DNA from 3 places in the Aquabacterium sp. A08 genome. Region 2 is predicted to be linked to each of the others. Evidence: riboswitches for the same ligand, from Rfam matches in the RefSeq annotation. Region 2 holds a riboswitch; each other region holds the start of a gene.

Region 1 (3,231 bases), on a different contig from region 2:
GATGCGCCGGCCGTCCTTTTTCACCACGGCCGGGAAGGTGACCTCCGGCCGTTCGTAGGTGGTGAAGCGTTTGTCGCAGGCGCCGCAGCGGCGTCGGCGGCGGATGAAGGTCCCCTCCTCGGCGACACGCGTCTCCACCACCTGGGTGTCGGCGTGGCCGCAGAAGGGGCACTTCATGGCCGGTTTACTTGTACACCGGGAAGCGGGCGGTCAGGGCGTTGACCTTGGCACGCACCGCTTCGATGTTGGCCGGGTCGCGCGGGTTGTCCAGCACGTCGGCGATCAGGTGGGCGGTGGCGCGGGCCTCTTCGTCCTTGAAGCCGCGGGTGGTCATGGCCGGGGTGCCGATGCGCACGCCGCTGGTCACCATCGGCTTTTCCGGGTCATTCGGAATCGCGTTCTTGTTGATGGTCATGTGGGCGGCACCCAGCACGGCCTCGGCTTCCTTGCCGGTGATGCCCTTGGCGCGCAGGTCCACCAGCATCACGTGGCTTTCGGTGCGGCCGCTGACGATGCGCAGACCGCGCTGGGTCAGCGTTTCGGCCACGATCTGTGCGTTCTTCACGACCTGTTGCTGGTAGGCCTTGAATTCGGGGGTCAAGGCTTCCTTGAAGGCCACGGCCTTGGCGGCAATGACGTGCATCAGCGGGCCGCCCTGCAGGCCGGGGAAGATGGCGCTGTTGATGGCCTTCTCGTGCTCGGCCTTCATCAGGATGATGCCGCCGCGCGGGCCGCGCAGGCTCTTGTGGGTGGTGGAGGTCACCACGTCGGCGAACGGCACCGGGTTGGGGTACACGCCCGCGGCGATCAAGCCGGCGTAGTGGGCCATGTCCACCATGAAGATGGCGCCGATTTCCTTGGCGATCTTCGCGAAACGCTCGAAATCGATGCGCAGGCTGTAGGCGGACGCGCCGGCCACGATCAGCTTGGGGCGGTGCTCGCGCGCCTTGGCTTCCATGGCGTCGTAGTCGATTTCTTCCTGGGCGTTCAGGCCGTAGGACACGACGTTGAACCACTTGCCCGACATGTTCAGCGGCATGCCGTGGGTCAGGTGGCCGCCTTCGGCCAGGCTCATGCCCATGATGGTGTCGCCGGGCTTGAGGAAGGCCAGGAACACGGCCTCGTTGGCCGAGGCGCCGCAGTGCGGCTGCACGTTGGCGGCGTCGGCACCGAACAGTTGCTTGACGCGGTCGATGGCCAGTTGTTCGGCCACGTCCACGTACTCGCAGCCGCCGTAGTAGCGCTTGCCGGGGTAGCCCTCGGCGTACTTGTTGGTGAGTTGGGTGCCCTGGGCAGCCATCACGGCCGGCGAGGCGTAGTTTTCGCTGGCGATCAGCTCGATGTGGTGTTCCTGGCGCGCGTTTTCGGCCTGGATGGCGGCGAACAGCTCGGGGTCGGTCTGTTCGATGAGGATGTTGCGGTCGTACATGGCAGTCCTGGAGTCGTCGAATGACCCTTGGTGACCAAGGGCTGCCCAGGCGAACGGCACAACACCCGCCGGCGGTGACGGCAGGGCGGCGCGCTTCCCCGTGGTAAGCCCACGTCAGTCACTTGGCGCCGGCCAGGGCCGGCGGGACCTATCGCCAGTCGCGCGCGAACGGGATTTTATCAGGACGCCTGCGGCAGCGCCCCGGTCTGGGTTGGGCTGGCTTCGGCTTCCAGTTCGGCGTCAACGCTCTGTGGCGCTTGGGGGCCTGTGGGCACCACGGTGCGGCGCTGGTGGGCGTTGAAGGCCACGCGCTGGCCCTGGGCCACGCGCTGCAGCCGCTCGTGCTCCGACAGGACCTTGTCGATGTAGTCCTGGCCGCTGCTGGACACCGCGCCGACGTACAGGCGCAGCCCACCTTCGACGCTGCCGGCGCGGCGGATGGTTTCCTGCAGCACCTGGGCCCCGACCCGCAGGTTGCTCACCGGGTCGAACGCGGCCAGGCGGCCACCGAAGTCCTCGTACTTGTCGGCATGCACCCGGGTCATCACCTGCATCAGACCCTGGGCGCCCACCGGGCTGGCCGCGAACGGGTTGAAGCGCGATTCGATCGCCATCACCGCCAGGATCAGCGTCGGGTCCAGGCGGGCGCGGTCGCCGATCTCGAAGGCCTCGGCCACCAGCGCGCCGATGGGTTCCGGCGCCACGCGGTATTTGCGGCTGAGCCAGTCGGCCACCTGGGCCTGCTCGCGGGGCAGGGCCTTGGGGTTGGTCGCGGTCACGCGGTCCACCGCGCTGGGGTCGGCGGGGATCTCGCCGTTCTGCGACTGGCGCTCTTCCAGCCAGCCGAACAGCTGGCGTTCGGCGCTGCTGCGCAGGTCCGGCTGGCTGACGAACAGCACCAGGCAGGCGGCGAGCAGCAGGCCCAGCAGGGCCAGGCTGTTGTGGGTCACGGACACAAAACCCTGGGCCACGTCCTTGAACGCGGTCTGGGTCACTTGCAGGGCCCCGGACAAGCGGGGCATTTGGGGCGCTGGCATAGCACTCTCCTTTCTGGGCGTCGGGGCGGGCGGTTGAAGCCCGGCGGCGCGAGATTGGGGGGTCGCCATCGACCGCCATGGTGCGGTCAACTGGGCCGGTTTCGGCGGCGTCTAAGGGTTCTCACGGATGAAAGTGGCGCGATGTTAGGGGGATCGACATTACCAGTCAATACTTATGAACATTCTTTTTATGCAATAAAAAGAATATGAATTCGGCGCCGCAGGGGCGCCCGTGGGCAAAAAAATGCCAATGAACGGGGGGTGGGCGATTGGCAAAATCAGTTGGCCACAGGGGCCAATGCCACTACACTGAAACTGTCGGTGGTGACGCTTCAAGCACAGTTCCCACCGGCCACTGCCCGCGGTCCAGTCCGCTGGATTGCCTGGCAATCAACGGGAAGCAATACCTTGCTTCCGGCGGGGTGAGACATCCAACTTCCATTCCGCCCATCGGCACGAACTGGGTTCTGCCGAAAGCCCTGGCGGGTGCAGCCTGCCGGGGCTTTTTCTTTTCAGTCCCGGGTCGCGCGGGCCCGCACCGCGTCGATGTAGGCCTGCCCGTCGGGCGGCCGGCCGCTGCGCTGGCTTTCCCAGAGCATGCGGCCCAGGCAGTCCATCACCTGGTGGTGGGCGTCGTGCACCGAATCGAGCCGCGCGGCCAGCAGTTCCACCGCCTGGCGGATGCCCAGGGGCTGGTCGATCGAGCATTGTTCACTGATGCTCAGGTGCATGGACAGGTGCAAGAACGGGTTGTCGCGCGCTTCG
Region 2 (3,231 bases):
AGCCGCGGGTGGTCATGGCCGGGGTGCCGATGCGCACGCCGCTGGTCACCATCGGCTTTTCCGGGTCATTCGGAATCGCGTTCTTGTTGATGGTCATGTGGGCGGCACCCAGCACGGCCTCGGCTTCCTTGCCGGTGATGCCCTTGGCGCGCAGGTCCACCAGCATCACGTGGCTTTCGGTGCGGCCGCTGACGATGCGCAGACCGCGCTGGGTCAGCGTTTCGGCCACGATCTGTGCGTTCTTCACGACCTGTTGCTGGTAGGCCTTGAATTCGGGGGTCAAGGCTTCCTTGAAGGCCACGGCCTTGGCGGCAATGACGTGCATCAGCGGGCCGCCCTGCAGGCCGGGGAAGATGGCGCTGTTGATGGCCTTCTCGTGCTCGGCCTTCATCAGGATGATGCCGCCGCGCGGGCCGCGCAGGCTCTTGTGGGTGGTGGAGGTCACCACGTCGGCGAACGGCACCGGGTTGGGGTACACGCCCGCGGCGATCAAGCCGGCGTAGTGGGCCATGTCCACCATGAAGATGGCGCCGATTTCCTTGGCGATCTTCGCGAAACGCTCGAAATCGATGCGCAGGCTGTAGGCGGACGCGCCGGCCACGATCAGCTTGGGGCGGTGCTCGCGCGCCTTGGCTTCCATGGCGTCGTAGTCGATTTCTTCCTGGGCGTTCAGGCCGTAGGACACGACGTTGAACCACTTGCCCGACATGTTCAGCGGCATGCCGTGGGTCAGGTGGCCGCCTTCGGCCAGGCTCATGCCCATGATGGTGTCGCCGGGCTTGAGGAAGGCCAGGAACACGGCCTCGTTGGCCGAGGCGCCGCAGTGCGGCTGCACGTTGGCGGCGTCGGCACCGAACAGTTGCTTGACGCGGTCGATGGCCAGTTGTTCGGCCACGTCCACGTACTCGCAGCCGCCGTAGTAGCGCTTGCCGGGGTAGCCCTCGGCGTACTTGTTGGTGAGTTGGGTGCCCTGGGCAGCCATCACGGCCGGCGAGGCGTAGTTTTCGCTGGCGATCAGCTCGATGTGGTGTTCCTGGCGCGCGTTTTCGGCCTGGATGGCGGCGAACAGCTCGGGGTCGGTCTGTTCGATGAGGATGTTGCGGTCGTACATGGCAGTCCTGGAGTCGTCGAATGACCCTTGGTGACCAAGGGCTGCCCAGGCGAACGGCACAACACCCGCCGGCGGTGACGGCAGGGCGGCGCGCTTCCCCGTGGTAAGCCCACGTCAGTCACTTGGCGCCGGCCAGGGCCGGCGGGACCTATCGCCAGTCGCGCGCGAACGGGATTTTATCAGGACGCCTGCGGCAGCGCCCCGGTCTGGGTTGGGCTGGCTTCGGCTTCCAGTTCGGCGTCAACGCTCTGTGGCGCTTGGGGGCCTGTGGGCACCACGGTGCGGCGCTGGTGGGCGTTGAAGGCCACGCGCTGGCCCTGGGCCACGCGCTGCAGCCGCTCGTGCTCCGACAGGACCTTGTCGATGTAGTCCTGGCCGCTGCTGGACACCGCGCCGACGTACAGGCGCAGCCCACCTTCGACGCTGCCGGCGCGGCGGATGGTTTCCTGCAGCACCTGGGCCCCGACCCGCAGGTTGCTCACCGGGTCGAACGCGGCCAGGCGGCCACCGAAGTCCTCGTACTTGTCGGCATGCACCCGGGTCATCACCTGCATCAGACCCTGGGCGCCCACCGGGCTGGCCGCGAACGGGTTGAAGCGCGATTCGATCGCCATCACCGCCAGGATCAGCGTCGGGTCCAGGCGGGCGCGGTCGCCGATCTCGAAGGCCTCGGCCACCAGCGCGCCGATGGGTTCCGGCGCCACGCGGTATTTGCGGCTGAGCCAGTCGGCCACCTGGGCCTGCTCGCGGGGCAGGGCCTTGGGGTTGGTCGCGGTCACGCGGTCCACCGCGCTGGGGTCGGCGGGGATCTCGCCGTTCTGCGACTGGCGCTCTTCCAGCCAGCCGAACAGCTGGCGTTCGGCGCTGCTGCGCAGGTCCGGCTGGCTGACGAACAGCACCAGGCAGGCGGCGAGCAGCAGGCCCAGCAGGGCCAGGCTGTTGTGGGTCACGGACACAAAACCCTGGGCCACGTCCTTGAACGCGGTCTGGGTCACTTGCAGGGCCCCGGACAAGCGGGGCATTTGGGGCGCTGGCATAGCACTCTCCTTTCTGGGCGTCGGGGCGGGCGGTTGAAGCCCGGCGGCGCGAGATTGGGGGGTCGCCATCGACCGCCATGGTGCGGTCAACTGGGCCGGTTTCGGCGGCGTCTAAGGGTTCTCACGGATGAAAGTGGCGCGATGTTAGGGGGATCGACATTACCAGTCAATACTTATGAACATTCTTTTTATGCAATAAAAAGAATATGAATTCGGCGCCGCAGGGGCGCCCGTGGGCAAAAAAATGCCAATGAACGGGGGGTGGGCGATTGGCAAAATCAGTTGGCCACAGGGGCCAATGCCACTACACTGAAACTGTCGGTGGTGACGCTTCAAGCACAGTTCCCACCGGCCACTGCCCGCGGTCCAGTCCGCTGGATTGCCTGGCAATCAACGGGAAGCAATACCTTGCTTCCGGCGGGGTGAGACATCCAACTTCCATTCCGCCCATCGGCACGAACTGGGTTCTGCCGAAAGCCCTGGCGGGTGCAGCCTGCCGGGGCTTTTTCTTTTCAGTCCCGGGTCGCGCGGGCCCGCACCGCGTCGATGTAGGCCTGCCCGTCGGGCGGCCGGCCGCTGCGCTGGCTTTCCCAGAGCATGCGGCCCAGGCAGTCCATCACCTGGTGGTGGGCGTCGTGCACCGAATCGAGCCGCGCGGCCAGCAGTTCCACCGCCTGGCGGATGCCCAGGGGCTGGTCGATCGAGCATTGTTCACTGATGCTCAGGTGCATGGACAGGTGCAAGAACGGGTTGTCGCGCGCTTCGGCGGCCTCGTGCATGCGGCGCAAGGCCGCGTCCACGTCGGCCAACTCGGCGTGGTATTCGGGGTGGCGCTGGATCCACTCATGGGCCAGCACCTCGATGGCCTCCATCGGCGCGGCGTGCTGGGCTTTGTCGTACACCGCACAGAAGAAGCGGCGCACATCGGCTTGGGAGGGGGCGAACATGGCTATCGGTTCAAAAAAAGGATCAGATGCGCCAGGCCGGCAGCGACCAGTTGCGCCACAGTGCCAGACCGCGCAGGCCGGCCGTCACCAGCACGCACACCAGCAGGGCCTGGCTCGGGGAGCCGCTGAACTGCCA
Region 3 (3,231 bases), on a different contig from region 2:
TCGAGTTTTTTCAGCTCGCGCATCACCATTTCGCCCAGGCGGTGCGAGGGCACCTCGCGCGCGGGCAGGCTCAGCAGCTTTTCCTCGATGTGTTCCATGGCCGCGTCCACCTGTTCGGTGCTGACGGGGCGTTTGCGCAGGGCCAGGGCGAAGCTGGCGCGCAGTTTGGCCGGGTCGTAGTCGATGCGCCGGCCGTCCTTTTTCACCACGGCCGGGAAGGTGACCTCCGGCCGTTCGTAGGTGGTGAAGCGTTTGTCGCAGGCGCCGCAGCGGCGTCGGCGGCGGATGAAGGTCCCCTCCTCGGCGACACGCGTCTCCACCACCTGGGTGTCGGCGTGGCCGCAGAAGGGGCACTTCATGGCCGGTTTACTTGTACACCGGGAAGCGGGCGGTCAGGGCGTTGACCTTGGCACGCACCGCTTCGATGTTGGCCGGGTCGCGCGGGTTGTCCAGCACGTCGGCGATCAGGTGGGCGGTGGCGCGGGCCTCTTCGTCCTTGAAGCCGCGGGTGGTCATGGCCGGGGTGCCGATGCGCACGCCGCTGGTCACCATCGGCTTTTCCGGGTCATTCGGAATCGCGTTCTTGTTGATGGTCATGTGGGCGGCACCCAGCACGGCCTCGGCTTCCTTGCCGGTGATGCCCTTGGCGCGCAGGTCCACCAGCATCACGTGGCTTTCGGTGCGGCCGCTGACGATGCGCAGACCGCGCTGGGTCAGCGTTTCGGCCACGATCTGTGCGTTCTTCACGACCTGTTGCTGGTAGGCCTTGAATTCGGGGGTCAAGGCTTCCTTGAAGGCCACGGCCTTGGCGGCAATGACGTGCATCAGCGGGCCGCCCTGCAGGCCGGGGAAGATGGCGCTGTTGATGGCCTTCTCGTGCTCGGCCTTCATCAGGATGATGCCGCCGCGCGGGCCGCGCAGGCTCTTGTGGGTGGTGGAGGTCACCACGTCGGCGAACGGCACCGGGTTGGGGTACACGCCCGCGGCGATCAAGCCGGCGTAGTGGGCCATGTCCACCATGAAGATGGCGCCGATTTCCTTGGCGATCTTCGCGAAACGCTCGAAATCGATGCGCAGGCTGTAGGCGGACGCGCCGGCCACGATCAGCTTGGGGCGGTGCTCGCGCGCCTTGGCTTCCATGGCGTCGTAGTCGATTTCTTCCTGGGCGTTCAGGCCGTAGGACACGACGTTGAACCACTTGCCCGACATGTTCAGCGGCATGCCGTGGGTCAGGTGGCCGCCTTCGGCCAGGCTCATGCCCATGATGGTGTCGCCGGGCTTGAGGAAGGCCAGGAACACGGCCTCGTTGGCCGAGGCGCCGCAGTGCGGCTGCACGTTGGCGGCGTCGGCACCGAACAGTTGCTTGACGCGGTCGATGGCCAGTTGTTCGGCCACGTCCACGTACTCGCAGCCGCCGTAGTAGCGCTTGCCGGGGTAGCCCTCGGCGTACTTGTTGGTGAGTTGGGTGCCCTGGGCAGCCATCACGGCCGGCGAGGCGTAGTTTTCGCTGGCGATCAGCTCGATGTGGTGTTCCTGGCGCGCGTTTTCGGCCTGGATGGCGGCGAACAGCTCGGGGTCGGTCTGTTCGATGAGGATGTTGCGGTCGTACATGGCAGTCCTGGAGTCGTCGAATGACCCTTGGTGACCAAGGGCTGCCCAGGCGAACGGCACAACACCCGCCGGCGGTGACGGCAGGGCGGCGCGCTTCCCCGTGGTAAGCCCACGTCAGTCACTTGGCGCCGGCCAGGGCCGGCGGGACCTATCGCCAGTCGCGCGCGAACGGGATTTTATCAGGACGCCTGCGGCAGCGCCCCGGTCTGGGTTGGGCTGGCTTCGGCTTCCAGTTCGGCGTCAACGCTCTGTGGCGCTTGGGGGCCTGTGGGCACCACGGTGCGGCGCTGGTGGGCGTTGAAGGCCACGCGCTGGCCCTGGGCCACGCGCTGCAGCCGCTCGTGCTCCGACAGGACCTTGTCGATGTAGTCCTGGCCGCTGCTGGACACCGCGCCGACGTACAGGCGCAGCCCACCTTCGACGCTGCCGGCGCGGCGGATGGTTTCCTGCAGCACCTGGGCCCCGACCCGCAGGTTGCTCACCGGGTCGAACGCGGCCAGGCGGCCACCGAAGTCCTCGTACTTGTCGGCATGCACCCGGGTCATCACCTGCATCAGACCCTGGGCGCCCACCGGGCTGGCCGCGAACGGGTTGAAGCGCGATTCGATCGCCATCACCGCCAGGATCAGCGTCGGGTCCAGGCGGGCGCGGTCGCCGATCTCGAAGGCCTCGGCCACCAGCGCGCCGATGGGTTCCGGCGCCACGCGGTATTTGCGGCTGAGCCAGTCGGCCACCTGGGCCTGCTCGCGGGGCAGGGCCTTGGGGTTGGTCGCGGTCACGCGGTCCACCGCGCTGGGGTCGGCGGGGATCTCGCCGTTCTGCGACTGGCGCTCTTCCAGCCAGCCGAACAGCTGGCGTTCGGCGCTGCTGCGCAGGTCCGGCTGGCTGACGAACAGCACCAGGCAGGCGGCGAGCAGCAGGCCCAGCAGGGCCAGGCTGTTGTGGGTCACGGACACAAAACCCTGGGCCACGTCCTTGAACGCGGTCTGGGTCACTTGCAGGGCCCCGGACAAGCGGGGCATTTGGGGCGCTGGCATAGCACTCTCCTTTCTGGGCGTCGGGGCGGGCGGTTGAAGCCCGGCGGCGCGAGATTGGGGGGTCGCCATCGACCGCCATGGTGCGGTCAACTGGGCCGGTTTCGGCGGCGTCTAAGGGTTCTCACGGATGAAAGTGGCGCGATGTTAGGGGGATCGACATTACCAGTCAATACTTATGAACATTCTTTTTATGCAATAAAAAGAATATGAATTCGGCGCCGCAGGGGCGCCCGTGGGCAAAAAAATGCCAATGAACGGGGGGTGGGCGATTGGCAAAATCAGTTGGCCACAGGGGCCAATGCCACTACACTGAAACTGTCGGTGGTGACGCTTCAAGCACAGTTCCCACCGGCCACTGCCCGCGGTCCAGTCCGCTGGATTGCCTGGCAATCAACGGGAAGCAATACCTTGCTTCCGGCGGGGTGAGACATCCAACTTCCATTCCGCCCATCGGCACGAACTGGGTTCTGCCGAAAGCCCTGGCGGGTGCAGCCTGCCGGGGCTTTTTCTTTTCAGTCCCGGGTCGCGCGGGCCCGCACCGCGTCGATGTAGGCCTGCCCGTCGGGCGGCCGGCCGCTGCGCT

What was found. Region 2 has a riboswitch for ZMP and ZTP ahead of glyA (serine hydroxymethyltransferase). Riboswitches for the same ligand answer to the same signal wherever they lie in the genome.
Region 1: linked by a shared signal. The riboswitch ahead of glyA (serine hydroxymethyltransferase) and the one ahead of glyA (serine hydroxymethyltransferase) in region 2 are both predicted to bind ZMP and ZTP.
Region 3: linked by a shared signal. The riboswitch ahead of glyA (serine hydroxymethyltransferase) and the one ahead of glyA (serine hydroxymethyltransferase) in region 2 are both predicted to bind ZMP and ZTP.

Annotation. Positions count from the first base shown of each region.
Region 1 covers NZ_JAAQQT010000640.1:17,363-20,593, reverse strand. The annotation lists gene nrdR (transcriptional regulator NrdR) at 1-177, opposite strand, end outside; gene glyA (serine hydroxymethyltransferase) at 185-1,429, opposite strand; ZMP/ZTP riboswitch at 1,466-1,601, opposite strand; gene HA630_RS13750 (lytic transglycosylase domain-containing protein) at 1,609-2,466, opposite strand; gene HA630_RS13745 (DUF1841 family protein) at 2,979-3,231, opposite strand, start outside.
Region 2 covers NZ_JAAQQT010000639.1:17,045-20,275, reverse strand. The annotation lists gene glyA (serine hydroxymethyltransferase) at 1-1,111, opposite strand, end outside; ZMP/ZTP riboswitch at 1,148-1,283, opposite strand; gene HA630_RS13505 (lytic transglycosylase domain-containing protein) at 1,291-2,148, opposite strand; gene HA630_RS13500 (DUF1841 family protein) at 2,661-3,095, opposite strand; gene HA630_RS13495 (trimeric intracellular cation channel family protein) at 3,118-3,231, opposite strand, start outside.
Region 3 covers NZ_JAAQQT010000616.1:33,734-36,964, reverse strand. The annotation lists gene nrdR (transcriptional regulator NrdR) at 1-359, opposite strand, end outside; gene glyA (serine hydroxymethyltransferase) at 367-1,611, opposite strand; ZMP/ZTP riboswitch at 1,648-1,783, opposite strand; gene HA630_RS10780 (lytic transglycosylase domain-containing protein) at 1,791-2,648, opposite strand; gene HA630_RS10775 (DUF1841 family protein) at 3,161-3,231, opposite strand, start outside.